Aquitalea magnusonii: one gene and its partner. Each later gene encodes a partner of the first gene's protein in a complex. Links are inferred from orthologs where the notes say so. Each region holds a gene or a part of one and is shown on either strand. Other genes may lie near its edges. The genes, in order: trxA and trxB.

The links.
Region 2: the proteins of trxA (region 1) and trxB are in contact, whole or in part, in a crystal structure (PDB 1F6M), measured with the Escherichia coli proteins. The link is inferred for Aquitalea magnusonii from one-to-one orthologs.

What each region holds. Positions count from the first base shown.
Region 1 is NZ_AP018823.1:641,478-657,119, forward strand. The notes cover bases 12,659-15,642. They hold trxA (thioredoxin TrxA), read left to right. Parts: upstream 12,659-13,979; coding sequence 13,980-14,306; downstream 14,307-15,642. Other genes in these bases: DLM_RS03145 (ABC transporter ATP-binding protein), read left to right, coding at 12,659-13,772; rho (transcription termination factor Rho), read left to right, coding at 14,428-15,642. Also shown: DLM_RS03085 (aspartate aminotransferase family protein), read left to right, coding at 1-818; DLM_RS03090 (helix-turn-helix transcriptional regulator), read left to right, coding at 879-1,583; DLM_RS03095 (APC family permease), read left to right, coding at 1,728-3,239; DLM_RS03100 (DUF3156 family protein), read left to right, coding at 3,220-3,810; homoprotocatechuate degradation operon regulator HpaR, read right to left, coding at 3,883-4,365; DLM_RS03110 (SDR family NAD(P)-dependent oxidoreductase), read left to right, coding at 4,558-5,349; DLM_RS03115 (SDR family oxidoreductase), read right to left, coding at 5,425-6,204; DLM_RS03120 (MoaF C-terminal domain-containing protein), read right to left, coding at 6,221-7,048; enoyl-ACP reductase FabI, read right to left, coding at 7,231-8,019; DLM_RS03130 (extracellular solute-binding protein), read left to right, coding at 8,326-10,113; DLM_RS03135 (microcin C ABC transporter permease YejB), read left to right, coding at 10,116-11,165; DLM_RS03140 (ABC transporter permease), read left to right, coding at 11,162-12,193; more of DLM_RS03145, read left to right, coding at 12,195-12,658. UniProt on the Escherichia coli protein: Participates in various redox reactions through the reversible oxidation of its active center dithiol to a disulfide and catalyzes dithiol-disulfide exchange reactions.
Region 2 is NZ_AP018823.1:2,411,060-2,426,679, forward strand. Bases 8,890-11,851 are described here. They hold trxB (thioredoxin-disulfide reductase), read left to right. Parts: upstream 8,890-9,874; coding sequence 9,875-10,828; downstream 10,829-11,851. Other genes in these bases: DLM_RS11545 (hypothetical protein), read left to right, coding at 8,890-9,433; DLM_RS23055 (putative motility protein), read right to left, coding at 9,562-9,756; DLM_RS11555 (Smr/MutS family protein), read left to right, coding at 10,833-11,465; DLM_RS11560 (peroxiredoxin), read left to right, coding at 11,548-11,851. Also shown: DLM_RS11515 (YhdP family protein), read right to left, coding at 1-2,956; glnE (bifunctional [glutamate--ammonia ligase]-adenylyl-L-tyrosine phosphorylase/[glutamate--ammonia-ligase] adenylyltransferase), read left to right, coding at 3,016-5,697; DLM_RS11525 (branched-chain amino acid transaminase), read left to right, coding at 5,786-6,709; DLM_RS11530 (zinc-finger domain-containing protein), read left to right, coding at 6,760-6,960; waaF (lipopolysaccharide heptosyltransferase II), read left to right, coding at 7,093-8,145; DLM_RS11540 (TetR/AcrR family transcriptional regulator), read left to right, coding at 8,154-8,744; more of DLM_RS11545, read left to right, coding at 8,840-8,889; more of DLM_RS11560, read left to right, coding at 11,852-12,000; DLM_RS11565 (PhoH family protein), read left to right, coding at 12,051-13,454; DLM_RS11570 (alpha/beta hydrolase), read left to right, coding at 13,459-14,292; DLM_RS11575 (cob(I)yrinic acid a,c-diamide adenosyltransferase), read right to left, coding at 14,368-14,919; DLM_RS11580 (hypothetical protein), read right to left, coding at 14,919-15,620.

The DNA of each region.
Region 1 (15,642 bases):
TCCATGTGGAAACACCGTGGCTGTACCGCAACCCGTTTACCGAAGATCCGGAAGAACTGGCGCAGATCTGCGCGCAGATGCTGGAGCGGGAAATCCTGTTCCAGAGCCCGGACACCGTGGCCGCCTTTATTGCCGAACCCATCCAGGGTGCCGGTGGTGTCATCGTGCCGCCCGCCAGCTACTGGCCGCGGATCCGCGCGGTGTGCGACAAGTACGGCGTGCTGCTGATTGCCGATGAAATCGTCACCGGTTTTGGCCGTTCCGGCTCCATGTTCGGCAGCCGTCTGTGGGGCGTGAAACCGGACATCATGTGCCTGGCCAAGGGCATTTCCTCCGGCTATGTGCCGCTGGGTGCCACCGTGGTGAACCAGCGCGTGGCCGATGCCTTTGCCAAGAACCAGGATTTTGGCGGCGTCATCATGCACGGCTACACCTATGCCGGTCACCCGGTAGCCTGCGCGGCGGCCATTGCCAACCTCAAGATCGTGCGCGAGGAAAACCTGCCGGCCCAGGCCGCCGCCCAGGGTGAATACCTGCTGGCCAGGCTCAAACCGTTTGCCGACAAATACGCCGCCGTCGGTGAGGTACGTGGCAAGGGGCTGATGATTGCGCTGGATCTGGTGCAGGACAAGCACAGCCGCGAGCCTATCGATCCGATGGGCGGCTATGCCAACAAGGTGGCCGAAATCGCCCGTGAAAACGGCGTGCTGGTACGCCCGGTGGGTACCAAGATCATCCTGTCGCCGCCGCTGGTTATCGGCCAGGCAGAATGCGATGCCATTGTCAGTGCGCTGGCTGCCGGTTTCGAGGCTGCCTGAACCATGTGACGGGAGGGAGCGGGCCAGGCGCCTGCTTCCGCCCATTGCCAGGACAACACCATGGCCCATCTGCTTGCTGACGCACCGGTGGCAAAGCCGTTGCAACGCTGTCTGGACGTGCTGCAGGATGTGTTGCCGCACAGCGCCACTGCTTTTTACCGGGTGGACCGGCAGCAACAGCCGCATGATTTCGTCTTGCGCCACATGCCGCAAGAGCTGCACCAGCACTATGTGGCGCGTTACATGGGGCACGACCCGCTGCATCCGGCCAGATTGGCGCGCCAGCCGCTGGATGTGGTGACGCTGGGTAGTGCCTTGCCTGTGTCGCAACGTGCCACATCGCGCTATACGCCGTTTCTGGCCAGCAACCGGCTGGTGGATGTGGCGGAAATCCTGCTGCGGCGGCAGGGGCGGGTGGTGGCCGCTTTCTCCTTGTTACGGCAAGGGCGGATGCCCGGCTTTGCCGACGACGAGCTGCGTGTGCTGCATGGCTTGCATGGCCTGCTGGACATGGCGCTGGACAGCATGCTGAGCCAGCCTTGCCCGGCCCCCGCCATCGTGCTGACCGAACGCGAGCAGGCAGTGGTCATGCTGTTGTCTACCGGTGCCTGCAACAAGACCATTGCCCGCGAGCTGAACATGGGTCTCGCCACGGTCAAAACCCATTTATTGCACCTGTTTCGCAAGTTTGATGTGAGTAGTCGTACCGCGCTGGCGCATGCCCTGTTTGTCCGGCAACAAGCCGAACAGCACTTGCGGCAGTGACGGTTTCGTCCGGGACAGCCATAAAAAGAAGCGCGCCCGGTTATCAGCATGATGGGGAAGGTGTACTGATGCGCCACAGACAGGTAGCAAGCCTGCTGCAGTGCCTCCCTGCCATGGTTAGCGAGTCTTCAGGAGGAAAACAGCATGTCGATAGAGAAGAAACTGACCCGGCACCTGCAGCAAGGGGTGGTGGGTTTTCCGGTGGCGCTGGCCAGTTCGGTCGGCGTGGTGATGGCCAGCCCGGTCATCCTTACCGTTACCAGCGGTTTTGGCATGGCGGGCAGCACCTTTGCCCTGGCCATGCTGATTGCCTTCATCATGATGCAGGCGCAGGCCACCACCTTTGCCGAAGCGGCCTCGATGATGCCGACGTCCGGTGCCGTCTACGATTACATATCCTGCGGGCTGGGGCGCTTCTGGGCGATTACCGGCACCATCTCGGCTTATCTGCTGGTGCATGTGTTTGCCGGTACGGCGGAAACCATCCTGTCCGGCATCATGGCGCTGGTGAACTTTGAACACCTCAACACCATGCTGGAGCACAGCGGCACTTCCTGGATGGTGGGGGTAGGGCTGGTGGTGTTGTTTGGCGTGCTCAATGCGCTAGGAATTACCATTTTCGGCAAGGCTGAAATCGTGCTGACCTTCGTGATGTGGGCCACGCTTACCGTGTTCGGCATCATCGGCCTCATCAAGGCCCCGGCTGTGTCGCTGCAAGGCTGGTTCGGCAGTCCCTTGGACCTGAGTGACGCCAGTGGCGTGCTCAGCCTGATCGGCATGGCCATGTTCATGTTTGTCGGCTTCGAGCTGGTGACTCCGCTGGCACCGGAGCTGAAAAACGCCGGTCGCAACATTCCGCGTGCCGCCAAGCTGGGCCTGACCGGCGTGGCCGTTACCATGGCCATCTACGGGGCGGCCATGGTGCATCAGGTGGCCAATGTGGCAATGGACCCGAAAAATCCCGCCGGCCCGCATTTGCTGGATACCCCGATGGCGATTCCGGCCTTTGCCGATCAGGTGATGGGCCCCTTCGGCAAGATCTGGCTGGGTATCGGCCTGCTGTTTGCCGGTGCGGCCACCATCAATACCCTGATTGCCGCGCTGCCGCGCATCCTGTACGGCATGGCGGTGGATGGTGCGCTGCCCAAGGCGTTTACCTATCTGCACCCGCGTTTCAAGACGCCGCTGGTGGGCATTCTGGTGGCGGTGGTCATTCCCTGCGTCCATGCCTGGTTCATCCAGGGTGATCTGGACCGCATCATGCCGCTGGTGCTGGCGGCGGTATGTGCCTGGGGTGTGGCTTATCTGCTGGTGAATCTGGCCATCGTGCGTCTGCGCTTCACCCGGCCGGATTTCCCGCGGGCCTATCGCTCGCCCTGGTTCCCGCTGCCGCAGATCGTGTCCTCGGTGGGCATCCTGATTGCCATCTGGTACATCACGCCGCCGGGCATGCACCCGCGCGACATCTATCTGCCCTTTGGCATCATGCTGGGTCTAACTGCGCTGTATGCACTGGTGTGGACCGTGTTTGTCCAGAAGGTGAACCCCTTCCGTGCGGTGGCCATAGAAGACATTCTGGCCGAGGAGTTCGGCAAGGTGGGCGGCCATGCTTCGCTGATCGACGAGGAGCTCAAGCGTGTTGCCTCTGGTGCTTGAGCGGCTGTGGCAGCCGCGCCTGCCACGGGCTTACCGGCCGGGGGCAACCCTGGCCAGGCTGGCGCAGGACCTGAACGGGCTGGAAGTGGTCGGTGCGGAAGAGGGCTGTCCGGCTTACCGCTTGCCTGCTGCAGACTGGTTTTTCCGGGTGGAGGAGCGGGTGGAAAGCCAGTTCCTGCTGCATACCGTCAGTTGCTGCTTTGTACTGGCACTGCCGGGCAGTGCGCCATCCCGTCCGTCCCGGCTGCAACTGCAGCACCGCGGTAACTGGCAGCGCAGCGGTTTTGCCTGTCTGCGCCGCGAGGGGGATGGCGCAGAGCTGGCGGCCCTGATGGCCTTGTTACAGCAGGACCGCGACTTGCACATCGCGCTGATGCCGCTGGATTTCAAGCGTTGTGAACTGATTGCGGATGAGCAGGGCTGGCGGCTGGAAGTCGAGCATTTTGCCGCCAGTGAAGTGGTGGGCAGCTTCCCGCCTTTTCGCCGCTATATCCGCCTGTTGTCCACACAGAAACTGGCCTTGCTGGCGGTAATGGCGGCGGTGCGGCGAGTGGCGGCCGGCGCGGGCTGATTTTTACGCGGTAAAACAATACACAACAGGCCCCGGCATTACGCCGGGGCCTGTTGCATTCAGTCTCTGGTGTCAGCGGTCCGCTTCGGTCAGCAGCGCCTTGTCCTCGCTCAGCGCCACGGGGGCTGGCAGTTGCTCCAGTTCGTTTAGCAGGCTGATCAGCAGTTCCAGTTTTTCCTCGCCAAAATGCGCTTCTATCTGCCGATAGCAGGCGTTGGACAGTGGCGCGACTTCGCGTGTCAGTTGGCGACCTTCCCTGGACAAGGACACAATCAGCCGGCGGCTATCCACCTTGTCGCGGCTGCGGTGAATCAGGCCGGCCTTTTCCATGCGCACCAGAATGCCGGTAAGGCTGGGCGACAGGATGCAGGCCAGGTCGGCAATCACCCCGGCTTCCATTTCGCCGCGGTCATCCAGCAGGCGCAGAATGCGCCATTGCTGTTCGGTCAGGCCCACACTGTTGAGCAAGGGACGAAAGTAAGCCATCACGGCTTCACGGGCGCGCAGCAGGTGCTGCGGCAGGCGGTGCTGGTGTTGTGCGCTGGAAGTTGGCATGCGATTCAGGATGGCGGATCAATGTGATTAATATCTTAACATTCTGAGCGCCTGTTCCCAAGTCGCCATCTGCCATTTGCCCGGAACAATGTGGGTCACATGCAGAGGCGGCTCCTCCATCTGGTGGATGGGGGATGCTGACCGGCCTGCCTACACTGTGGCTTCCCGTTCTTATTTCTGGAAGGAAAGCAGATGGTAGCTCAAGCCAAAACCGTGGTGATTACCGGTGCCGGCAGTGGCATAGGGGCAGCTTGCGCTGCATTGCTGGCCGCCGACGGCGTGCAGCTGGTGTTGATTGGCCGTCGTGCCGCGCCTTTGCAGCAGTTGGCCGCGCAATACGGTGCGCTGGCACTGGATGGTGACGCGGCGGACAGCACGCGCTGGCCTGGCTGGCTGGCGCAAATCCGCCAACGCTGTGGTGCCATTGACGGCCTGCTGTGTTGTGCCGGCGGCCTGGGCATGGGCAGTGCGCTGCAAACGGATGACGCCGCGTGGCATGCCGCCATGCGTGCCAATCTGGATACCGCTTTTGTTGCCGCACGGGCATGCCTGCCGGATTTGATCGCCAGCCGGGGTGCCATGGTATTGCTGGCTTCGATAGCCTCACTGGCCGCCGGGCCGGAGGTGTGTGGCTATACCACCGCCAAGCATGCGCTGATTGGCCTCACCCGCTCGTTGGCGCGTGATTACGGCCCGCACGGGGTGAGGGTGAATGCGGTGTGTCCCGGCTGGGTGAAAACGCCGATGGCGGATGAGGAAATGCAGCCGCTGATGCAACAGTATGGCGACAGCCTGGATCAGGCCTATGCCCGGGTGACGGCGGATGTTCCCTTGCGCCGGGCTGCCGCACCGGAGGAAATCGCCAGCATCTGTCGCTTCCTGCTGTCGGAGCAGGCCAGCATCATCACCGGCGCGGCCATTGTGGCCGATGGCGGCTCCAGCATTGTCGATGTGCCTACCCTGGCTTTCAACGCACTGTCCTGAGCACAGTTTCAATTGGATTCAATGAACAACACCGCCTACATGGCGGTGTTGTCGTTTGCGGCACTACCAATCGTTTCAGTGCAGCGCCGCCGTGCTCTCCGGCAAGGTGGCACCGCCGTCCACGATGATGGTCTGCCCGGTGATGTAGGCTGCGGCATCCGAAGCGAGAAACAGCATGGCGGCGGCAATATCTCCCGGCTCGCCCAGTCGCCCCAGTGGAATGTTGCGGGCGATGGCGGCATTCAGCTTGTCATCGCCCAGATTATCCATGGCCGGGGTGCGGATCATGCCCGGTTCCACGCCGTTGACGGTGATGCCATCGGCCGCCAGTTCCAGCGCGGCGGCGCGGATGAAGCCATTGACCCCTGCCTTGGAAGCGGCATAGTGCGCCAGCCCCGGATAGGCAACCCGCGGGCCGGTTACCGAGGAAGTCACCAGCATGCGCCCGCCGCCTTGCGCGCGCATGGCGGGCAGGGCGGCCTGACTCAGCCAGAACAGCGCCTGCAGATTCACCGCCAGCGTTCGTTGCAGCAGGGGCGGGGTGATGTCGGCAAACGCAGTGAGCGGGAAAAAGGCCGCGTTGTGGATCAGCACATCCAGCCGACCATATTCTGCCAGTACCTGCGCCACCAGTGCGGTGGCCTGTTCCGGCTCGGCCAGATCGCACTGGCAGGCACTGGCCCTGAAGCCTTGTGCCTGCAAGGCGGTGGCAGTGGCACGGGCTGTTTCTCCCTGCACATCGGCCACCACCACCGTGGCCGCGTGGCGGGCAAGCAGTTGGCTGATGGCGGCACCTATGCCTTGTGCGCCGCCGGTCACCAATACCACTTTGCCGGCAAAATCCAAGTTCAGCATGGGCGCTTGCTCCGGCTTACAGGGCGTGGCGGGTGTGGTTGAGAATCTGCGCGATGGCACCCACCGGGAAGTTGGACAGCGCGCTAAAGTCGTTGCCCTGGTAGCCGAAGATCTTGCCATCGGTTTTCAGTTGTTGCAGGTCGATCAGCACCACGCCCAGCGTGGGGACAATCTTTTCCCGCCACACAAACAGGTAGAGCTGCTCTGCCAGCTTGAAGTAATGGCAGCGGTCCACATCGGCCAGCCCTTGCTCCACCCCTTGCAGGCATTGCCAGGTATAGAAGTGGCTATTCAGATAGATGTGTTCGTAGCATTCGGTGGGGCTGTAGCGGTACTGGTTGCGCAGGCCGATCAGCTCGTCGGTGCTGTGGTGCAGCGCACTGTGTGCTGTCACCGGCTGGTCGATGCAGCCATGGGCAAAGCGGCAGTCCACCGCGGTAAGCGCCTCACCGGACAGCACGCGGCTGAAGGCCGAACGGGCGACATCCTCCTCCCGTGGTAGCACCCCGGCCACGGCAGTGAACAGCCCATGTGCCAGATCCAGTACCAGGCTGAGCGAATGGCCGTGCTGCCCTTCCGGCAGGAAATCCAGCAACACGATATCGGGGCGCAGGCTGCTGGCGCGGTAGCGGCCCTGGCCGCTGAAGCCTGACGCCTCTCCGTCGGTCAATGCCGTCAGTTGGCAATCCGCGGCGTTCACTTGCAAGCGGGCGCGGCTGCCATCGGCAAAATGCAGTTGCAACTGGCGGCCTTGCAGCAGCGGGCTGAAAGGCAGGATGTGGCTTTCCGGGGCAAAGCCGTCGGCCAGATCACCGACCGGGATGAAAACGGGTTGATTGCTCATGCTGCGCTCCTGATGAAGGTGGGTGTGGGCGCAGTGTGCAATGGGCTTGGGCAGGCAACCATCCACCGTATGGTGGAGCCATGGATGACAAACAGGGCGCTGTCCTGGCAGGAGAGCGCCCTGTAATTGCTTATCCCGTCAGTAAACCAAAGCTGAGGAGATGCGTGATGAAAGCTGCGGAATCAGGCGTCCGGCACGTTCATCGAGTTGATGCTGAAGCCGGCGTCCACATAGGTGATTTCGCCGGTGATGCCGGAGGACAGATCCGACAGCAGGAAGGCAGCGGTGTTGCCCACTTCTTCGGTGGTCACATTGCGGCGCAGACAGGATTGGCCGGCAGCAATGGACAGCAGCTTGGAGAAGCCGGAAATGCCAGCGGCAGCCAGGGTCTTGATCGGACCGGCGGACAGGCCGTTCACACGGATGCCGTCCTTGCCCAGGCTGGCAGCCATGAAGCGTACCGATGCTTCCAGGCTGGCCTTGGCCAGACCCATCACATTGTAGTTGGGGATGGCACGTACCGCGCCCAGGTAGGACAGGGTCAGCAGGGCGCCGTTACGGCCTTGCATCATCGGGCGGGCAGCCTTGGCCAGTGCCGGGAAGCTGTAGGACGACACATCGTGTGCAGTCTGGAATGCTTCGCGGCTCAGTGCATCCAGGAAGTCGCCTTCCAGCGATTCGCGCGGGGCGAAGGCAATGGCGTGTACCAGGCCGTCCAGGCCGTCCCACTGTTTGCCCAGGTCGACAAACAGCTGGTTGATTTCATCGTCGCTTTGTACATCGCAGCGGAACACCAGTTCGCTGCCAAAATCCTTGGCCATTTCACGTACACGATCTTCCAGCTTGTCCACCACATAGGTGAACGCCAGCTCGGCACCTTCGCGATGGCAGGCTTGTGCGATGCCATAAGCGATGGAGCGGTTGGAGATCATGCCGGTAATCAGAATTTTTTTGCCTTGCAGAAAGCCCATTTGGAGTCCTTCTTGGTAGAAACAGGGGGGCATTATACCCAAGCCTGCGCTACGCTGTCGTGGGGATTGTCCTACAGCCCGCCCTTACACCGGGGCAGGCACTCGGAAAAAGGTTTATATCGAGGTAACAAGCCGTAAAACGTTGCGGGACAACATACCGCCGCCATATTAAAACAAGCTATTCTAGCCGCGATGTATCATAAATCCCGTCTGGGCAGGGTTGGACGCCTGCGTCAGCCTGCCGGAATCAGGGTAAAAACCACAATCATAAGCTAGTCATGATTAATGCGTAAGCCGTAAAACAAGATGAAACATTTACATTGGCTAGGGGTTGCACTGCTGCTATGGGCGTGCGGCGGCATGGCTGCGCCATCTCAGGCGCTGGGCTATGTGCCGAAATATGCGGCAGGCTTTACACATTTTGACTATGTCAATCCGTCTGCGCCCAAGGGCGGGCGGCTGATGCTGTCGGCCCAGGGCGGTTTTGACACGCTCAATCCCTTCTCGCTCAAGGGCGACAAGGCCGACGGGGTAGAAGCGCTGACGCTGGACACCCTGGGGGTGAACAGCGAGGACGAACCTTATAGCTGCTATGGCCTGCTGGCGGACGATATGCAGCTGGCGGCAGACAAACTGTCCATGCGTTTTCATCTCAACCCGCTGGCCCGCTTTGCCAATGGCCGGCCGGTGCAGGCCGCCGATGTGGTGGCCTCCTTCAATACCCTCACACGCGATGCCGCCGCCACGCCGCAATACCGGCTGTACTGGGCGGATGTGAAGCAAGCAGTAGCGCTGGATGCCAATACGGTGCGCTTTGATTTCAAGCGCCGTAATTCCGAACTGCACATGATTCTGTGCCAGTTGCCGGTGTTTTCCCGGCAGTGGATTCCGGCCGGCAAGACGCTGGCTGACATGGTGCTGGTGCCGCCTGTCGGTTCCGGCCCTTATGTGCTGAGCCAATACCAGTTGGGCAAGAACATCCGCTTTAGCCGCAATCCGCACTACTGGGCGGCCAATCTGCCGGTGCGCCGCGGCATGTTCAATTTTGACGAAGTCGGCTACCGCTATTACCAGGACGAAACCGCCCGGCTGGAGGCCTTCAAGGCCGGTGAATTTGATGTCTCGGCCGAAAACATGGCCAAGCAATGGGCGCGTGGCTATCTCGGCGCTAAGTTCGACGATGGCCGCATCGTCAAGAAAGCCCTGCCGCATCAGCGTTCTGCCGGCATGCAGGGCTTTGTGTTCAATTTGCGCCGCCAGCAATTTGCCGACAAACGTCTGCGCCAGGCCATCAGTCTGGCCTTTGACTTCGAATGGGCCAACCGCAACCTGTTTTATGGCCAGTACCGCCGCAGCAACAGCTTTTTCACCAATAGCGAACTGGCCGCCAGCGGCCTGCCCGGGCCGGATGAGCTGAAGTTGCTGCAGCCATTGCGCGAAAAGCTGGACCCGGCGGTATTCGGCCCGCCGGTGGAGCCGCCCTTTACCGACGGACGTTATGGCATACGCCGCAATCTGCGCGAGGCGCGTCAACTGCTGTTCGAGGCGGGCTGGCGCTACGAAGGCGGCAAGCTGGTGGATCACCGGGGCCGCCCGTTGCGCATCGAGTTTCTGACCTATTCCAAGGTATACGACCGGGTGGCCAGCGGCTGGCAGCAGAACCTGGCCAAACTGGGCATCACCCTGACCGTGCGGGTGGTGGACCCGGCCATCTACCAGCGGCGGCTGAATGATTTTGACTACGACATGACGGTGGTGGTGTACGCCGCCAGCAACAGTCCGGGCAACGAACAACTGGATTTCCATAGCTGCCAGGCGGCGCAGACGCCCGGTTCGCAAAACTGGGCCGGGCTGTGCGACCCGGCGGTGGAGGCCTTGTTGCCGCAATTCCAGCACTTTACCAGCCGGCAGCAACTGCTGGCCGCCAGTCATGCGCTGGATCGGGTGCTGCGTGCCGGCTACTACCTGGTGCCCAACTGGAATCTGCCCTATCACCGCATGGCCTGGTGGAACCGCTTTGGCCAACCGGCCAGGCTGCCGCTGTATTACAGCCCGACCACGTGGGCCATCGAAACCTGGTGGGAGAAAAAATAAGCATGTGGCGCTATATCCTGAAACGGCTGTTGCTGATGATTCCCACGCTGATTGGCGTGTTGGCGCTCACCTTTGCCATCATCCAGTTTGTGCCGGGCGGCCCGGTGGAGCAGATGGTGCAGCAATTGAGCCATAGCGGCGTGGGGGGTGAAACCACCGCCATCAGCAGCGTGTTCAAGAGCCGTGGCGGCTTGCAGCCGGAAGAGTTGCAGGCACTGAAAAAGCTGTATGGCTTTGATCAGCCGCCCTTGCAGCGTTTTGGCCATATGCTGGCCGGTTTTGCCCGTTTCGACCTGGGCGAGAGCTTTTTCCATCACCAGTCGGTGGCGCAGCTGATTCTGTCCAAGCTGCCGGTATCGATGAGTATTGGTCTGTGGACCTTCTTTATCACCTATCTGCTGTGCATTCCGCTGGGCATTGCCAAGGCGGTGCGCGATGGCAGCCTGTTTGATCTGGCCAGCAGCACGGTGATTTTGCTGGGCTATGCCATTCCGGGCTTCGTGCTGGGGGTGGCCCTGCTGGTGTTGTTTGGCGGTGGCAGCTTCTGGCAGTTGTTTCCGCTGCGCGGGCTGGTGAGCGACAACTGGGACAGCCTCAGCCTGATCGACAAGGTGCTGGATTATCTGTGGCACATCGTGCTGCCAGTGACGGCCTCGGTGGTGGGGAATCTGGCGGTGATGACCATGCTCACCAAGAATGTGTTTCTGGAAGAAATCCGCCGCCAGTATGTGTACACCGCCCGCGCCAAGGGCCTGTCGGAGCGGGCCATCCTGTACCGCCATGTGTTCCGCAATGCGCTGATTCCGCTGATTACCGGTTTCCCGGCCGCCTTCATCGGTGCTTTCTTTACCGGCAGCCTGCTGATTGAAACCCTGTTCTCGCTGGATGGGCTGGGTCTGCTGTCCTACGAGTCGGTGATGCGGCGCGACTACCCGGTGGTGATGGGCAGCCTGTACGTATTCACCCTGCTGGGGCTGGTGGCCAAGCTGCTGTCGGATCTGAGCTATGTGCTGGTGGACCCGCGGGTCAGTTTTGACGGAGGTGAGCGATGAGCCATGCGCCCAGCCTTACACCCGGCCAGCGCGCCTGGCGACGCTTTTGCCAGCACAAGCGCGGCTTTTACAGCTTGTGGCTGTTTTTGCTGTTTTTTGTCCTGTCGCTGGGGGCGGAGCTGCTGTCCAACGACCGTCCGCTGATGGTGCGCTATCACGACCAGCTATATTTCCCGGTGCTGTTCGATTATCAGGAAACCGCCTTTGGTGGTGACTTTGATACCGCCACCGATTATCTGGACCCCTTCATCCAGGACCAGTTTGCCCGGCCAGGCAATTTCGCCATTTATGCGCCCAATCCCTACAGCTACAACACGGTGAATTATTTTGCCGACAATCCCAATCCGGCGGCACCGTCCTTCGACAATGTGCTGGGCACCGATGACCGTGGACGCGACGTGCTGGCGCGCTTGATCTACGGCTTTAGGGTATCGGTGCTGTTTGCGCTGGCGCTCACCGTCTCCGGCACCCTGCTGGGGGTGCTGTTTGGTGCGCTGCAAGGCTTTTTCGGTGGCAAGTTGGACCTGGTGGTGCAGCGTCTGCTGGAAATCTGGGGCAGTCTGCCCGAGCTTTACCTGCTGATCATCCTGGCGTCCTTGTTCAAGCCCAGCTTGCTGCTGTTGCTGGTATTGCTCACCCTGTTTGGCTGGATGGGGCTGGCGGATTATGTACGGGCCGAGTTCCTGCGCAATCGCCAGATGGACTACGTGTTGGCGGCGCGGGCCTGCGGTCTGAACAGTTGGCAGATCATGTGGCGGCACGTGTTGCCCAACAGCCTGACGCCGGTGCTGGCCTTCCTGCCATTTCGGGTGAGCGGGGCGATTCTGGCGCTCACCAGCCTGGATTTTCTTGGCCTGGGTGTGCCATCGTCCACACCCAGCCTGGGTGAGCTGTTGGCACAGGGCAAGGACAATCTGGATGCCTGGTGGATCGCGCTGCCCACTTTTGCGGTGCTGACCACCACCTTGTTGCTGCTGATTTTCATTGGCGAGGGTCTGCGCGCCGCGCTGGACACCCGGAAAGGCTGAGATGGAAACCCTGTTGACCGTTGCCGCGCTCAATGCCCACTTTGGCCGGCAGCAAGTATTGTCCTCGGTCGGTTTCAGCGTGGCAGCCGGCGAAAAAGTGGCGCTGGTGGGCGAGTCCGGTTCCGGCAAGACCGTCACCGCCCAGGCGCTGTTGCAACTGAACCCGGAGGTGCGGCTGACGGGCTCCATCCGCCTGGCTGGAGAAGAACTGCTGGGCGTGGGCGAGAAGCGCCTGCGGCAAATCCGTGGCCGCGACATCGCCATGATTTTTCAGGAGCCCATGCATGCGCTCAATCCGCTGTTCACCATAGGCCGGCAAATTGGCGAAACCCTCACCCTGCACCTGGGGCTGACGGCGCGTGAAGCACGGGCCGAGGCCATTCGCCTGTTGCTGCGTACCGGTATCCAGGATGCCGCCGAGAAGATCGACAGCTACCCCTTCCAGCTGTCCGGTGGCCAGCGCCAGCGCGCGATGATTGCCATGGCGCTGGCGTGTCAGCCGCGTCTGTTGATTGCCGATGAACCCACCACCGCACTGGATGTGACGGTGCAGGCGCAAATCCTGCAATTGCTGGATGAATTGCAGCAGGAGATGGGCATGGCGGTGCTGTTCATCACCCACGACCTCAACCTGGTGCGGCGCTTTGCCGACAAGGTGGTGGTGATGCGTGGCGGCCTGGTGGTGGAAAGCGGCAAGGTGGTGCAGGTGTTCAGCCACCCGGCTCATCCTTATACCGCCGAACTGTTGGCTAGTCGGCCAGGCATCCTGGACGCCGAAGTGCAGGAGTCGGCCGCGCTGCCGCTACGGCTGCAGGCCAGGGACATCACCGTCAGCTATCGCCGCAAGGCAGGTTGGTTCAGCCAGCGGTTGGTGCCGGTGGTGCAGCAGGTATCGCTGGATGTCCCGGCAGGGCAAACGCTGGGCATTGTCGGTGAGTCCGGCTCCGGCAAGACCACGCTGGGGCATGCATTGCTGCGCCTCTTGCCCAGCCAAGGCCAGATCAGGCTGGACGACATGGCACTGCAGGACTTGCGTGGCCGTCGCCTGCGCCATGCCCGCAAGGATTTCCAGGTGGTGTTCCAGGACCCGTTTTCCTCGCTGTCGCCACGCATGACGGTGGGGCAGATCGTCGCGGAGGGCCTGGCCTTGCACCAGCCGGGTTTAAGTGCCGCGCAGGTACGCCAGCAGGTGATAGCCACCCTGACCGAGGTTGGCCTGCATCACGAAATGATGGAACGCTATCCGCACGAGTTTTCCGGCGGCCAGCGCCAGCGCATTGCCATTGCCCGTGCCTTGATTCTCAAGCCGAAACTCATCTTGCTGGACGAACCGACCAGCGCGCTGGATGCCACCTTGCAAAAGCAGGTGCTGCAATTATTGCGCAGCCTGCAACGCAAGTACGGCCTGAGCTACCTGTTCATCAGCCATGATCTGGCGGTCATCCGCGCGGTGGCCCACCGGGTGCTGGTGCTGCAGGCCGGCCGGGTGGTGGAGCAGGGGGTGACTGCACAGGTATTTGACAAGCCGCAGCAGCCCTATACCCGCCAATTGCTGGCAGCGGCGCTGCCAGGCTCTTGAAAATGGCGCAGCTGCTCCCCATTCTCTGTGAATACCGCTTGGCACAAACCGGAATTTTCCAGCAACATCGGCAAGTGCCAACCCTACTTGCAAGCCGGGCTTGCAAAAGCCGCAACTGCCGCTAGGCAGCGGTTGCCCCACAGTCAGTCAGTTGTTACCATCAGCGGCTAACGACACTGCAAACCACCCCGAATACTAGAGGAAGCCATGAGCGATCTTATCCTGCATGTAACCGACGACTCCTTTGAACAAGACGTCCTGAAGGCCGATGTGCCGGTTCTGGTCGACTACTGGGCTGAATGGTGTGGTCCTTGCAAGATGATCGCCCCCATCCTGGACGAAGTGGCCAAGGAATACGCCGGTCGTCTGAAAGTGGCCAAGCTGAACATCGACCAGAACGAACTGACCCCGCCGAAATTCGGCATCCGCGGCATTCCGACGCTGATGATTTTCAAGGATGGCCAGGTAGCGGCCACCAAGGTGGGCGCACTGGCCAAGAGCCAGCTGGCCGCCTTCATTGACAGCCACATCTAAAGCGTCTATTCTCACCTGAACTTCTTCAAGCAGGCGGCGCATCAGTCGCCTGTTTCGTATCCGCATCCACACCCCACGAACAGCGTTCTGCTCAATCTTTACGAGTCGACCAACGGCCGCTATGCATTTATCTGATCTCAAACACCTTCATGTATCCCAGCTCGTGGAAATGGCTATTTCCAACGAGATCGAGGGCGCTAACCGCCTGCGCAAGCAAGATCTCATCTTTGCGCTTCTGAAAAACCAGGCCAAAAAAGGCGAAAGCATCTTCGGCGAGGGCACCCTGGAAGTGCTGCCGGACGGTTTCGGTTTCCTGCGCAGCCCGGATACCTCGTATCTGGCTGGTCCGGATGACATCTATGTCAGCCCGTCGCAGATCCGTCGTTTCAATCTGCATACCGGCGACTCCATCGAAGGCGAGATCCGTACGCCCAAGGATGGCGAACGCTACTTCGCGCTGGTGAAGGTGGACAAGGTCAATGGCGAGCCGCCGGAGAACTCCAAACACAAGATCCTGTTTGAAAACCTCACGCCGCTGTTCCCGACCGAACAGTTCAAGCTTGAGCGTGACATTCGTGCCGAAGAAAACATTACCGGTCGCATCATCGACCTGATTTCGCCCATCGGCAAAGGCCAGCGCGCCCTGCTGGTGGCACCGCCGAAATCCGGTAAAACCGTGATGCTGCAGCATATCGCGCATGCCATCATCGCCAATCATCCAGAAGCGGTGATGATTGTGCTGCTGATTGACGAACGTCCGGAAGAAGTGACCGAAATGCAGCGCTCGGTGAAGGGCGAGGTTGTATCCTCCACCTTCGACGAGCCGGCCACCCGCCATGTGCAGGTAGCCGAAATGGTGATCGAAAAGGCCAAGCGCCTGGTCGAGCACAAAAAGGATGTGGTCATCCTGCTGGACTCCATCACCCGTCTGGCCCGTGCCTACAACACCGTGGTGCCGGCTTCGGGCAAGGTACTGACCGGTGGTGTGGACGCCAACGCCCTGCAACGCCCCAAGCGTTTCTTTGGTGCGGCACGTAATGTGGAAGAGGGTGGCAGTCTCACCATCATCGCCACGGCGCTGGTGGATACCGGCAGCCGCATGGATGATGTGATCTACGAAGAATTCAAGGGTACCGGCAACTGCGAAATCCATCTGGAACGCCGCATGGCGGAAAAGCGCATTTTCCCGGCCCTCAACATCAACCGTTCCGGCACGCGCCGTGAAGAGCTGCTGGTGCCGCAAGACCAATTGCAGCGTATCTGGGTACTGCGCAAGCTGCTGTACCCGATGGATGACATCGAGGCGATGGAATTCCTCCAGGACAAGATCAAGGCC
Region 2 (15,620 bases), 1.8 Mb from region 1 along the record:
GCCCATTGCCCGCGGGCAGATAGTCGATGCTGCCACTGAGCTCATGCGCGCGCACGTCCAGCGACCAGCCATTGTGAATGCGCCGATTGCCCAGCGTAGCCGTTACCTTGTGCAGACTGCCGCTCCAGCCATCCAGTTGCGGAGTATCCAGTTCAATCTGCAAGGGCAGTTCCAACTGCATGGACTTGCTGGCGGCAGCACCATTGCCATGCAAGCCGGAAGGCCCGGCAATGGCGTCCACCCAGCGAGGCACATCCACCCGAGGGGCCGCCAGCCGCAACACCAGCCCTTCATCCGGCTGCTTGCCCAGCGGACGACCCGACGCAATCACCCCGCTTTTCAGATTGCCATGCCCATCCAGCAACAAGCTGCCGCTGGCGACACTCCCCACCTCCAGATCCAGCCGCACCGGCTGCTGGGCGGTCTTGCCCGGCACCACGCGCAAGGACAGCGGCAACACATCGGCAGCCTGCTTGCCGGCAGGTTCCGGTGCCTGGATGCTGCTTCCTTGCAGACTGGAACTGAGCTGCAGGCTTTCCAAGCCTTTTTGCACCACAAACTGCACCGCAAACGGTGAGCGACCGCTGACATAGGGCGAGAGCATGGGCAGATAGCGATCCAGCGCCTGCTTGCTGTCTGCCTCGCCACGGATATCGAAGTTCATGCGACCGGCAGGCGTGCTGCTGGCTTTCAGCAGGAAGGGCCCGCCCAGCGCATTAAAGGCGACACCATTGGTTTCAACGCCGTGTTCGGTAAAAGTGAGGGTGCCGTGCGCATCACGCAAGGTGGGAATAGGCAGGGTATGGAAGCCAAGCTGATTGCCCGCCAGCAGGATGTCGCCGCGCACCCGCACCGGCTGTGGGCCGGATAGCGGAATGCCCAGCTTCAGATTCAGCGCGGCATTTCCACCTGCCTGCAGATTGCCGGTAAAGCCATCCAGCCAGCCATCCACCGGACTGCTGGTCGTGAACTTGAGCATACTGGCAAGCGCCCCCTGGGCGTGGCCCTGCACCGTCAGCACCGGCTGGGCAGCGCCCAGATTGTCAATGCCCACCTCAACAGCGCTCAGCGGCACACCCAGCGTGCTGCCGCTTCTTGCTGCAATCAGCATTTTTTCATTATGAAAACCCAGGTCGGCCTGGATGTTGTCAATGGTGGGCCAGCCCTTTTCATACAGCAGCTTGCCCTGCTCCACCTTGGCATCCACGCTGAACTGACCACCCTTGCCACCGGCAAAGGGAAAGTCGGCCAGATCGCCTTTCAGGATCATGCGCACATCACTGGCGGTGCCGCCCAGCAAAGCCTGCTTCAGCCAGCGCAGGGTATCCTCCCCTACCGCATGCGGCAGGTAGGCCGGCACCCGGATGGCAGCCACCTTGTCCACACTGGCGGTAAAGTCCACCACGCCTGGCCCCTTGCCATCATGGTGGTAATGTCCGCCAAAACGACCTTGCAGATCGGCATTGGCAAAACGGACGTCGTGAAAATCCACATCGGTCTGCTGACCCTGGTTTTTCCACTCCACACGGGCGTTGAGCTGATCAAAATTCAGCAACTGCGGGAATACCGCCGGGTAATTCAATGCCGCATGGCGGCTGTCCAGTTGCAGACTGCCCCCCTGCTCGCCAAAACGCAGCGAGCCACTGACACCGCTGACGCCGGGGATGGATGAAAACGCCTGCCACGCCAATTGATCGAAACGGCTCGCCACCACGTACTGGCGGGGTGACTGCAAAGGGCCTTTCCAACTGAGCGACAGGTTTTTCAGCTGGCCGCTGGGTGCAAAACGGGAAAACAGCGAATTGCCATCCCCGCCCAGCGCTCGGATAAACGGCGTCAGGTGCGCCACATTGACATTATCCAGCGTCAGTTGGCCATAGCCCTGCGCTCCGGGCAGCCAGTTACCGCGAATACTGGAATTATCGAATGCAAGCCCGCTGGCACTGGCCAGGGTGAGATTGGACGCATTGATGGCGTAGATCCCGTCCGAGGAGCGCTCCAGTTGCAGCTTGCCACTGATGGCAGGCAATACCAGCGTGTGTGCATCGCGCGGCGTGTAGGCTGCATTGCGGATACTGACATCGGCATGCAGGCTGTTGACATGGCCATCGGAAAAATCCGCCTCCAGCGTGCCACTGCCTTCGCCGCTGTTAACCAGGCCAACCTTCTCCATATAGCGCGACAACATGCCGGCCTGCGCACCGTTGAGGCGTATGCGCGCACTGCCGGCCCAGTCGCGCCACTGGCGCAAATCATTGCCGCGCCATGACAATTCCATGTCAAAGCCCTTGCCCAGCGTGGCCACCGGCTTGCCGGACAGGCTCAGCCGGTGACCCAGCAGGGTCTGGCCCAAAATCAACTGGCCACGCTGCAAATCCAGCCGTGGCAGCCCCAGTTGCTTGTCTTCCCAGCTGATATGCGCCTGACTGATTTCAATGCGCTTCTGCCGTAACAGCCAGTTGGCGGAAGGTTCATCGTCGGCTGACTGCGACCGCTCGGGGCTGGCGGAGAGGTCAAAACCATTCAGCAGGATATGGCCATCGCTGTTACGCACCAGTGCCACGCTTGGTCCCTGCAGCACGATGCTGGAAAACAGCGGCTGCCAGGACAGCAGCGACCACCATGACGGCACCACCAGCACCTGCTGCAGGGTAAGTGCCTCGCCATTCACCGGATTGGCAATACGCAGCCCCTGCAATTGCAGCCGTGGTGCCACGCCTTGCCATTCGCCGGACAAGGCCCTCACGCTCACCTGCCGTCCGCTTGCCTGCGACAAGCTGGCCTCCAGTTGCGGGCGGAATTGCTCCAGCCGCGGCAGAAACCACCAGTTGAATACCGAAAAAGCACCACCCACCACGATGCCCGTCAGCAACAACAACAGGCCGACGATTCGCAGCAGTTTGCGCAGCAAGCGAATGACATGGATTCTGGCAAGCAGGTGCAGGGGCTTTTCCAAATGAGCTAAACCGATACAATGAGGTGTTATCAGGACCAACCAGCGAGTGCAGCGCCATTATGCCAGCAAACCCGGAGCATGCCATTGCCCAGAGCCGTGCCTTTTCACTTTATCTGGACCGGCTGCTGACGGCGCGGCCTGAACAGCTTGCCTTGCTGCAGAACCGCCTGCAACAACCACTGGATGCCGCCGAGATGGCTGGCTTTGCCGATTGGGACGCACTGGACGGGCCGGACAGCACGGCATCCGCCCTGCGTCGGCTGCGCCAGGCGGTAATGGCACGGCTGATTACTCGCGATCACAACGGCCTGGCCGGCCTGGACGAAGTCGTCAGCACCATCAGCCTGCTGGCCGAATTTGCCGTGCAGCAGGCCTTGGCCTGCGCCTGCCGCTCGCTGCCCCAGTATGGCCAGCCCATCGGCGAGGACAGTGGCGAAGTGCAGCAGCTCATCGTCATCGGCATGGGCAAGCTGGGCGGCGGCGAGCTGAATGTCTCCTCCGACATCGACCTGATCTTCATCTACCCCGAAGGCGGTGAAACCAGCGGCCCGCGCAAAATCAGCAACCACGAATACTTCAGCCAGGTGGGCAAGCGCATCATCAGTCTGATCAACGATGTCACGCTGGATGGCCAGGTGTTCCGCGTCGACATGCGCCTGCGCCCCTACGGCGACTCCGGCCCGCTGGTAATGAGTTTTTCCGCGCTGGAAAACTACCTGCTCACCCAGGGCCGCGAGTGGGAACGCTATGCCTGGATCAAGGCCAAGGCACTCACCGGCGATGTCACCGGCCTCTCCGACATGGTACGCCCCTTCGTCTACCGCAAGTATCTGGATTACAACGCCTACGGGGCGATGCGCGAACTGCACGCCCAGATCCGCCGCGAAGTGGCCCGGCGCGACATGGCCGACAATATCAAGCTGGGGCCGGGTGGAATCCGGGAAGTGGAATTCATCGCCCAGGTGTTCCAGCTGATCCGCGGCGGGCGCGACAAGAGCCTGCAATTACGCGGCACCCGCGCCACCCTGCAGCGCCTGGCCGAACTGCGCCTGCTGGAACCGGCTGCCGTGGCCGAATTGCAGGAGGCTTATGCTTTCCTGCGCAATCTGGAACACCGCCTGCAATACCTGGATGACCAGCAAACCCAGACACTGCCCGCCAGCGCGGAAAACCAGGCCCGCATTGCCGCCAGCATGGGCTTTGCCAACTGGCATGACTTCCTGGATGCACTCAACACCGAGCGGCGCAAGGTAACGCGCCATTTCGAACAAGTCTTCATCCTGCCCACCGAAACCGCACCCGATCATCCGCTGTCCTCCCTGTGGCGCGACATCTGCGAACAGGACCCGACCGAACAACTGGCCGGACTGGGCTTTGATGATGTGCCAGGCGTGGCGGGCCAGTTGCGGGCATTGGCCCAGAGTCAGCGCTACCAACAGATTCCACTGGCCGGGCGCAAGAAATTCGACGCACTGATTCCACCGCTGATCGAGGTATCCACCCACTTCCCCAACCCGGCCGCCACCCTGTCCCGCATCATCGGCCTGATGGAAGCCATCAGCCGGCGTGCGTCCTACCTGGCCTTGCTCACCGAATATCCGCAAACCCTGCAGCGACTGGCCACCCTGTGCTCGGCCAGCGCCTGGGTGTCCACTTACCTGACCCGCCACCCCATCCTGCTGGATGAGCTGCTGGACGCCCGCGTGCTGTACGCCACACCGGACTGGCCGGCACTGACTGCCCAGCTGGAAGCGCAAATGGCACAAAGCGACGGCGACATCGAAGCCAAGATGGACACCCTGCGCCACTTCCAGCACGCCCAGGCCTTCCGCCTGGTGGCACAAGACATTGCCGGCATGTGGACGGTGGAAGCACTGTCCGATCAACTGTCCCTGCTGGCCGATACGGTACTGGATGCCACACTGCGCCACGCCTGGCGCGACATTCCCAGCCGCCACACCGATACCCCGCGTTTTGCCATCATTGGCTACGGCAAACTGGGCGGCAAAGAGCTGGGCTATGCCTCCGATCTGGACATCATCTTTCTGTACGACGACGAACATCCCGACGCCACCGAGCTTTACTCGCGCCTGGCACGCAAGATGTCCACCTGGCTGACCAGCGCCACCAGCGCCGGCGTGCTCTACGACATCGACTTGCGCCTGCGCCCCAACGGTGCCAGCGGCCTGCTGGTCAGCTCACTAGCAGCCTTTCGCAACTACCAGGAAAAACAAGCCTGGGTGTGGGAACATCAAGCCCTTACCCGAGCGCGCTACGTGGCAGGCGATGCCACCATCGGTGAAGGCTTCGAAGCCATCCGCCATGACGTGCTAACCCTGCCGCGCGAGCTGGCCAAGCTGCGCAGCGAGGTTCTGGCCATGCGCCAGCGCATGCTGGAAAGCCACCCGCCACACGAGCACGACGTCAAGCATGCGCGCGGCGGCATCATCGATATCGAATTCATCGTGCAATATCTGATTCTGGCACACGCCGGCCAACTCCCCGCCTTCACCCGCAATACCGGCAACATCGCCCTGCTGGCCGTTGCCGCCGAGGCAGGACTGATCAGCCCCGAGCAGGCAGAACAGGGACGCGCTGCCTACCGCCACTACCGCAAGCTGCAGCATGCAGCCCGGCTAAACGAAAGCAGCAAGGTGGAAGTCAATGAAACACTGCGCCAGCACTACCAGCAGGGGCAGGCACTGTGGCAGCAGGTTTTCGGCACCGACAGCACAGCCTGAAACGGTTTTTCGCTGACGACGGTTCACAAGACCACGGCTGACGGTATAATCGCCAGCTACGCAAAACATAATGACGGAGAGCTCCAAGATGTCGATGGCAGATCGTGACGGATTCATCTGGTATGACGGCAAGCTGGTTGACTGGCGCGATGCCACCACCCACGTACTGACCCACACGCTGCATTACGGCATGGGCGTGTTCGAAGGCGTGCGGGCCTATGAAACCCCCAAGGGTCCGGCCATCTTCCGCCTGCAGGACCACACCGACCGCCTGTTCCGCTCCGCCAAGATCCTGGGCATGGACCTGCCGTTCAGCAAGGACGACATCAACCAGGCGCATCTGGACGTGGTCAAGGCCAACAAGCTGTCCTCCTGCTACTTCCGCCCGATGGCCTTCTACGGCTCCGGCAAACTGGGCGTGGCACCGAAAAAGGACGATGTACAAGTCATCGTGGCCGCCTGGCCGTGGGGTGCCTACCTGGGCGAAGAAGGCCTGGAAAAGGGCATCCGCGTGAAGACTTCATCCTTCACTCGCCACCACGTCAACATCACCATGTGCAAGGCCAAGGCCAACGGCAACTACATGAACTCCATCCTGGCCAACAACGAAGCCACGGCAGACGGCTACGACGAAGCCCTGCTGCTGGACGTGGACGGTTTTGTGGCCGAAGGCTCGGGCGAGAACATCTTCATCGTGCGCAAGGGCAAGCTTTACACCCCGGACCTCACCTCCGCACTGGAAGGCATCACCCGCGACACCGTGGTGCAGATTGCCCAGGAGCAAGGGCTGGAAATCATCGAAAAACGCATCACCCGCGACGAAGTCTACAGTGCCGACGAAGCCTTCTTCACCGGCACCGCCGCCGAAGTCACCCCGATCCGCGAACTGGATCGCCGTGCCATCGGTACAGGTAGCCGCGGCCCGATCACTGCCGCCATCCAGCAAAAGTACTTCAATATCGTGAAGGGCCTGGATGCCGAACACGAACACTGGCTAACCTACGTCAAGTAAACACACCCAAGCAGCAAGGGCCGGCAATGCCGGCCTGACAAGGAAAGACAATGGCTGAACTGAAAGAAAACACCCGTCGCGTCATCGAAGTGACCGCCAAAGACCTGCCCCTGCACTGCCCGATGCCGGACATGGTGGCCTGGAACTCGCATCCGCGCGTCTTCCTGCCAGTACACAAAACCGGCGAAGCGCTGTGCCCCTACTGTGGCACCCAGTACAAGCTGATCGGACCGGCCGGACATCACCACTAAGTCCTGGCCTGACCGACGGCATGCGAAAGGTGCGGGCTTCCGCACCTTTTTCGCTTGCCCGCTCACCAAATCAACGCCAGCTTGCCACCACAGCCGACACAGGATGGCGCTGATTTGGAAGCGGAACCCTTCATGAAGAAAAAAATACTGGTCATCGGCCCCTCCTGGGTGGGCGACAGCGTCATGGCCCAGCCGCTATACCAGCGCCTGCACCAACGACATCCCGGCCTGGAACTGCATGTATTTGCGCCGGCCTGGACCCTGCCCCTGCTCGCACGCATGCCGGAAGTGGCCAAGGCGCATCTCAACCCTTTCGGCCACGGCGCACTGCGCCTGCGCGAGCGCTGGCAAACTGCCCGCAAACTCAAGGCCGAAGGCTTTGACCAGGCCATCGTACTGCCCAACTCCATCAAATCGGCCCTGATCCCGCTCTTTGCCGGCATTCCCTTGCGGACCGGCTTCATTGGCGAATCGCGCTACTGGATTCTCAATGACACCCGCGAACTGGACGAGCAGGAACTGCCGATGATGGTGGAGCGCTTCTGCGCACTGGCAGAAACCCGCAACACCCCCTTGCCTCGCCCCATTGCCCATCCGGCACTGGTCACCAATCCGCAAAGCCAGCTGGAAACAGCCCGCCGCCTGCACCTGGACACCAGTCGCCCGGTGGTCGCCTTCTGTCCAGGTGCCGAATATGGCCCGGCCAAACGCTGGCCGGCGCGCCACTTTGCCGAACTGGCCAAACGCTTTGCCGCTGCCGGCTTTGCCGTCTGGCTGTTCGGCTCGGGCAAAGACAAGGACATCGGTGATGACATCGCCCGCCTGGCAGATGGCACAGCCATCAATCTGTGCGGCAGCACCGGACTGGAAGAAGCCATCGACCTGATGGGCCTGACCCGCCTGGCGGTGTGCAACGACTCCGGCCTGATGCACGTTGCCGCAGCCCTTGGCAAACCGCTGGTGGCGCTGTATGGCTCCTCCAGCCCGGACTTCACCCCGCCGCTATCGGATCAGGCCGCCGTGGTCAGCCTCAATCTGGACTGCAGCCCCTGTTTCGAACGGAAATGCCCCTATCAGCACACCAATTGTCTGGAACAATTGGGGCCAGAGATGGCATGGCAGGCCGCGCTGCGCTTTCTGCCCGAGCTGGGCCACTCCACCATTCAACTTACCCGCAGCACATAGGCTGAACCATGAGCGTACAAGACAAAAATAATCAGCCCGAGGAAAACAGCCGTCGCATGGAACTGGTGCGTGCCGCCGCCAAACTGTTCCGCGATCAGGGCTATGAACGCACCACGGTGCGCGATTTGGGCAATGCCGTCGGACTGCAGTCCGGCAGCCTGTTCTATCATTTCCGCACCAAGGAAGAAATTCTGGTAGCGGTGATGGCGCTGGGCATTAGCGCCACTACCGAGCAGTTGGGCGAAGCCATTGCGCGCGCCCGTAACCCGCGCGACAAGCTGTCCGCCCTGTTCCATGTTCATCTGAACTCGCTGCTGGGGGATAACCAGGCCGCACTGGAAGTGATGCTGTATGAATGGCGCAGTGTCTCTGCCGCGGCCAAACCCGGCCTGATCGTGCTGCGCGACCGCTACGAAGCACTGTGGCAAGAAGTACTGGACGAGGCCGCCGCCGCCGGACTGGTCAAGCAGGATACCCGCCTGCTGCGTCGCACCTTGCTGGGCAGCCTGCACTGGTCGGTGCAGTGGTACAAATCCGACGGTGAGCTGAGCGTGGACGCACTGGCAGAACGCATGCTGGCCTTGGTGCTGTTGAAGTAATCACACACCATGGCGCCATCCAGACTGATTTATCAGCAAACCCTGCGTAAAATGATATAAAATCACAGGGTTAGCCCATCAACAGGAGTTGCGCCATGGATAGCATCTCTCGCTTGCAGAGCAGTAGCGCCAGCACCACGGCCAACTTGTTGCAACAGAGCCGCAACAGCCGCGCAGCCAACAGCAGCCAGAACACCAGCGATACCAGTACCGTATCCACCCGCAATCAGAGCAGCACCGAACAACTGCAAACCACTGCCAGCAGCCTGCAGGCTGTTGTCAGCACCCCATCGCGGCAAAGCCAGAACCGCTTCCAGATCGAACAGACACTGGCCAGCCAGTTGACCTCCAGCCAGGCCGCCAGCGTCAGTACCGACAGCACGCGCACCGTGAATGCCAGCCGGGCCAGCAGTGAATCGGACAGCACCACCAGCAGTACCTCGGCAGCAGCCGTCAGCAGCCGCAGCCGCCAAACCACCGCCAGCAGCAATCGCAACAGCGAGCGCAGCAGTAGCGACAGCAATACCACCGCGAGCAGCCAGTCTGTTCCGGTCCGCAATCAGGCACAGCAGACGCTGGAAAACCAGAAGAACAGCGGCCAGATTGCCGTGGCGCAGTATCAGAGCAACCAGTCCCTGCTGGAAAGCACCACCCAGACCAGCAGCCGCAGAGTCAGTGAACAGGCCTGAGCCCGCTTCAGCACCGCACAAAAAAACCGGGCTTGCCCGGTTTTTTCATTGCCGCGTCCAAGGCTGCCTGCTGCACCGGCAACAGGCACAAAAGAAGCGGCCAGCGCCGCTTTTCCAGTCAGACCAGTTCAGGCACGGACATCAATACTTTGCCCCAGATGGGCCGGATTCGACGCAGGCTGGCTGATTTGCGTGCCGACATCGCTGGCACCCTGCACCAAGGACAATACCGACTGGCCTTCGGCCTGCAGCGATTTTTTCAGGGCGAACACCTGAGTGGCCGATGAAACATTCTGTCCGCTTACTTGACTTATTCCGTCCATGCCCCCACCTCCGCACTCATTACACGATTTAACAAGTCCAGTTTAGACCGCATGCGCCATTCTGTCATGGCAAAGCTGCTAAAATGACTGTTCAACGACCTAAAACAGGAACAACACGATGAGCAACACCCGTCACAGCCCCCTCCTGATCCTTGGTTCCGGTCCTGCTGGCTACACTGCAGCCGTTTACGCCGCCCGCGCCAACCTCAAACCGGTGCTGATTACCGGCCTGGCACAAGGTGGCCAACTGATGACCACCACCGAAGTGGACAACTGGCCGGCTGATGCCAGCGGCGTGATGGGTCCTGAGCTGATGCAACGCTTCCAGCAGCATGCCGAACGCTTTGGCACGGAAATGATCTTTGATCATATCCACACCACCCACCTGAATGAAAAGCCAATCCGCCTGGTGGGTGACGCTGGCGAATACACCTGCGACGCGCTCATCATTGCCACCGGTGCTTCCGCCAAATACCTGGGTCTGCCATCCGAGCAAGCCTTTGCCGGCAAAGGCGTATCCGCCTGCGCCACTTGCGATGGTTTCTTCTATCGCAATCAGGATGTCGCCGTGGTTGGTGGCGGCAATACTGCCGTGGAAGAGGCGCTGTACCTGGCCAATATCGCCAAACACGTGACCCTGATCCACCGCCGCGACAGCTTCCGTGCCGAAAAGATCATGATCGACAAACTGATGTCGCGCGTGGCCGAAGGCAAGATCACCCTCAAGCTGAATGCCAATCTGGATGAAGTACTGGGCGACGACAGCGGCGTTACCGGTGCCCGCCTGAAGTTCAATGACGGCAGCACCGAAGACATCAAGCTGATGGGTGTGTTCATCGCCATCGGCCACCAGCCCAATACCGACATTTTCAAAGGCCAGTTGGAAATGGATGCCACCGGCTACCTGATCACCCGTGGCGGCCGCGAAGGCAATGCCACCCTGACCAGCGTGGAGGGCGTGTTTGCTGCCGGTGACGTGCAGGACCACATCTACCGCCAGGCCGTGACCAGCGCCGCCTCCGGCTGCCAGGCCGCCCTGGATGCCGAACGCTATCTGGACAGCCTGAAGTAATATCTTGAAGGCCTTCAAGGATACATTGAAGGAAATCCGCCGGCAGGCGCGTCGCAGTGACGTGCCTGCCGTGCGTACGCCTACCCCTGCTCCACTTCCCGAGCCCGATTTCAAGCAACTGTTCAGCGATGTCATCCCGCTGAAGAGTCAGCCGCGTCACATCCCGCAGCACAAGAAACCCAGCCCGCACCCACGTCGCCGCCATGCTCAGCACGGCTTGTCAGCCCACACCGAGATGGAAGTGCTGCGTCATATGTCCGGCCTGTTCGAACCACAAGACAACCTGGCACAGTTTTCCCGCCCCGGCATGCCAGGCCAGACGCTCAGGCGCTTGCGCAATGGCCATTGGCCGGTTGCCTGCCAACTGGACTTGCACGGCATGGATCGTTACCAGGCGCAGGATGCATTGGCCCTGTTCTTGCACCGCGCACGACACCGCGGCCCCTGCTTGCGCATCATTCATGGCAAAGGCTTTGGCTCCAATGGCCAACCTGTGCTGAAAAAACTGGTGCGTAGCTGGCTGCGCCATCACCCGGAGGTATTGGCCTTCTGCCAGGCCAGCGAAACCATGGGAGGAGAAGGCGCACTGCTGGTGCTGATACGACGTGGTCATCATGAAGAAAACGGCTCAGAATAAGGATGACAACCGTAAGAAATTTCCGCTAAGCTCAAAGCAAGGCGGTTGTACTCCCACCAACCACCACCGTCAGGAGTCTTGCATGTCAGGCACACCCTGCCCCGACTTCACCCTGCCCGGCACCGCCGGCACCACCTTCTCTCTTTCCGCTGCGTCCAAGCCGCTGGTGATCTACTTCTACCCCAAGGACAACACGCCGGGCTGCACCAACGAAACCATGGATTTCCGCGACCTGCACGCCCAATTTGCCGCGGCTGGCGTCAGCATTGTCGGTATCTCGCGTGACAGCATCAAATCGCATGAAAACTTCAAGGCCAAGCTGGAGTTGCCGTTTGAATTGCTATCCGATGCGGAGGAAACTGTTTGTACCCTGTTTGACGTCATCAAAATGAAAAACATGTACGGCAAGCAGGTCAGAGGCATCGAGCGCAGTACCTTCGTGATCGATGCCGGCGGCGTGATCGTGCGCGAATGGCGCAAGGTGAAAGTGCCCGGTCATGCTGCTGAAGTTCTTGCCTTTGTAAACACTCTCTAACGCAGTGCCCCGGTCTGCCGACCGGGCTCTGCATCGCCAAGGGGTCCATCATGGTAAGCCGTAAGAAAAGCAAAACCACCAAGCTGTTCGTTCTGGACACCAATGTATTGCTGCACGACCCTACCAGTTTGTACCGCTTCGAAGAGCATGATGTTTTCATCCCCATCATCACCCTGGAAGAGCTGGACGCCCACAAGAGCGGCATGTCGGAAGTGGCGCGCAATGCCCGCCAGACCAGCCGCTTTCTGGACGATATTGTCAGCGGCTGCGAAAACAAGATTGAAGCCGGCATCACGCTGAAAAATGCCAGTCGTGATGCTGCCACTGGCAAGCTGATCCTGCAGACCCAGGCCATTCACAGCGTGCTGCCCGCTTCCCTGCCGGTAGGCAAGGCGGACAATCAGATCCTCGGCATCGTGATGGCCCTCAAGGAGCTGCATCCGGAGCGCTCGGTCATCCTGGTTTCCAAGGACATCAATATGCGCATCAAGGCCCGTGCGCTGGGCCTGGATGCCGAAGATTACTTCAACGACAAGGTGCTGCAGGATTCGGACCTGCTGTACACCGGCACGCGTGAAATCGACGAGGCGTTCTGGGAACGCAATGGCAAGGACATGAAGTCCTGGCAGGAACAGGGCCGCAGCTTCTATCAGGTAAAAGGGCAGGATGTTCCCAACCTGCTGATCAACCAGATGCTGTGGCAGGAAGGACCGCAGCCTTTGCAGGCGCGCGTGATCAAGGTGGAAGGCAAGAGCGCCGTGATCCAGACCCTGAAGGATTACAGCCACCACAAGAACAATGTGTGGGGCATTACCGCGCGCAACCGGGAACAAAACTTCGCGCTGAACCTGCTGATGGACCCTGAAGTGGACTTCATCACCTTGCTCGGCCAGGCCGGCACCGGCAAAACCCTGCTCACCCTGGCCGCGGGCCTGGCCATGACGCTGGAGCAAAAACTGTATTCGGAAATCATCATGACCCGTGTCACCGTGCCGGTAGGCGAGGACATCGGATTCTTGCCGGGCACCGAAGAGGAAAAGATGGCCCCGTGGATGGGTGCGCTGGAAGACAACCTGGACGTGCTCAACAAGAGCGATGACGACGGCGGCGACTGGGGCCGTGCCGCCACCCGCGACCTGGTGCGTTCGCGCATCAAGGTGAAGTCACTCAACTTCATGCGCGGCCGGACCTTCCTCAACAAGTACCTGATCATCGACGAGGCGCAAAACCTGACGCCCAAGCAGATGAAGACACTGATCACTCGTGCAGGTCCGGGAACCAAGGTAGTCTGTCTGGGCAATATTTCGCAAATCGACACCCCCTATCTGACCGAAGGCAGTTCCGGCCTCACCTACGTGGTGGACCGCTTCAAGGGCTGGGAACATTCCGGCCATATCACCCTGCAACGCGGGGAACGTTCACGCTTGGCAGACCATGCCGGAGAGGTACTTTGATTCAATGCAACCACGCCTCGAACTGATTCATGAGGCAGCAACAGGGACGGCGCGCCAAGCGCCGCCCCTTTTGTTTGTCCACGGCGCATTCTGTGCCGCCTGGTGCTGGCAGGAAGCCTTCCTGCCCTGGTTTGCCCGCCAGGGCTACGACTGCTGGGCGCTCAGCCTGGAAGGACATGGCGACAGCGACGGCCACCAATACCTGGCGGCCATCAGCATAGACGACTATGTGAGCAATCTGAGTGCGGCGGTCAAGCGCATCAAGCGTACGCCCATCATGATTGGCCACTCGATGGGGGGCTTCGTCCTACAGCAATACCTGACCCGTCAGCGCCTGCCGGCTGCCGCCTTCCTGGCATCAGTGCCGCCTACCGGGCTGGCCAGCTCCAGCCTGCGCCTGCTGACCCAGGCACCGGCCTTGCTGCTGAACCTGAATCGATACCAGCAAGGCAATTACAATCCGGCTCAGGATGAGCTGCGCGACTTGCTGCTGTCGGCGGATGCGCCTGCCAACATCACGGCATTGCTGGTGGAAAAGTGCCAACTGGAAAGTCAGCGCGCGGTGATGGACATGACCTTGGTCAATCCCTTGGGGATAGCGGCCATCCCGCCGTTACCGGCCCTGGTGCTGGGGGCGGCCGAGGACATGCTGATCTCACCGCAGGATGTGGTGGCAACAGCAGAGCGACTGGATGTACATGCGGAAATCCTGCCGCATATGGGTCATATGATGATGCTGGACACGCACTGGGAACGCACGGCAGAGCGCCTGCTGCAGTGGCTGGAGCAGTTACCGCCCGAGGTGCTTGCCGCGTCCCCCAGCCATGCCACGGCCTGATATCAGCCAGGCTGCAGCACCATGATAAGCAAAGCCGCTCACAACAGCGGCTTTTTCATGGCTGACCAGCAGGCATCAGGCGCGGCGGTGCGGTTGCCACAAGACATCGGGCTGGCCCAGCACCTTGTTCAAATGACGGGCCAGAATGAACAGGGCATCGGACAAGCGGTTCAGATACTGCCGTGCCGATGGTGAAACCTCGCCCTCATGCGAGGCGGCCACCAGTGCGCGTTCGGCCCGACGACACACCGAACGGGCCTGGTGGGCCAGGCCAGCCGGACGCGAGCCCCCCGGCAAAATGAACTCCTTGAGCATGGGCAGATCAGCATTCATTTGACTCACCCACTCTTCCAGCATGGCAACATGCTCCGGCTTGAGTGCGGCATAGCCCGGCACCGCCAGCTCGGAGCCCAGATCAAACAGATCGTGCTGCACCGCCAGCAAGCGCTGTGCGACCTCAACGGGCAGGTCCTCGGCCAGCAGCACACCCAAAACCGAATTAAGCTCGTCTACATCACCCAGCGCCTGAACGCGCGTGCAATCCTTGGCCACCCGGCTGCCATCCCCCAGACCGGTGGTGCCGTCGTCCCCGGTACGGGTGACAATACGGGATAAACGGTGTCCCATCAGTTTTCTCCTCCACGAGACGGGTCATGCTGCCCTTGCTGCTCACGTCCCAGCGCCAGAATGGCCTGACGCAGGCTTTCCTTCAGGGTTTCGCCAAACAGCATGTCGTAGTCTTCCTTCAACTGCTGCATCACGCCGGACAGCATGTTCTTGGCCTGCAGTTCCAGAGCGTCCTGCAGCCATAGTGACAGCTCCACCTTCATGCGTGGCAGCAGTTTTTCATACATGGCTTCCACCAGCGCCCGCTCATCCACCACCGCAACCGTTTCATCCTTGCGAGCGGGCGGGTTCATCAAGGCTGCGGCAGCCGAGGCAGTGGTGACAGCGGCAACACTCAGCACCTCTACCGACTTGGCCGCATCCGGCGTTGCCGTTTGCGGTCCTGCCTGTGGCATGGCAGCGGCAAAACTGGTACCGGCCAATGTTTCCAGTGCTGCCGACGGCAGCGCAGGCTGCTCATCGACGGCTACTACGGCCTGTTGCAGCGGTTCCACCTCGCCTGCCTGCGGCAACAGCGCTTCGTCCGTCTCGGTCAGCAGTGGCAAATCCGGCGGCGCAGCCGGGGTAAGCAATGGCGGCGCCTCCACCGCTACTGCGGCCTGTTGCGGCGGTTCCACCTCGCCTGCCGGCGGCACCTGCGCTTCGTCCGTCTCGGTCAGCAGTGGCAGATCCGGCGGCGCAGCCGGGGTGACAGTCTCCGG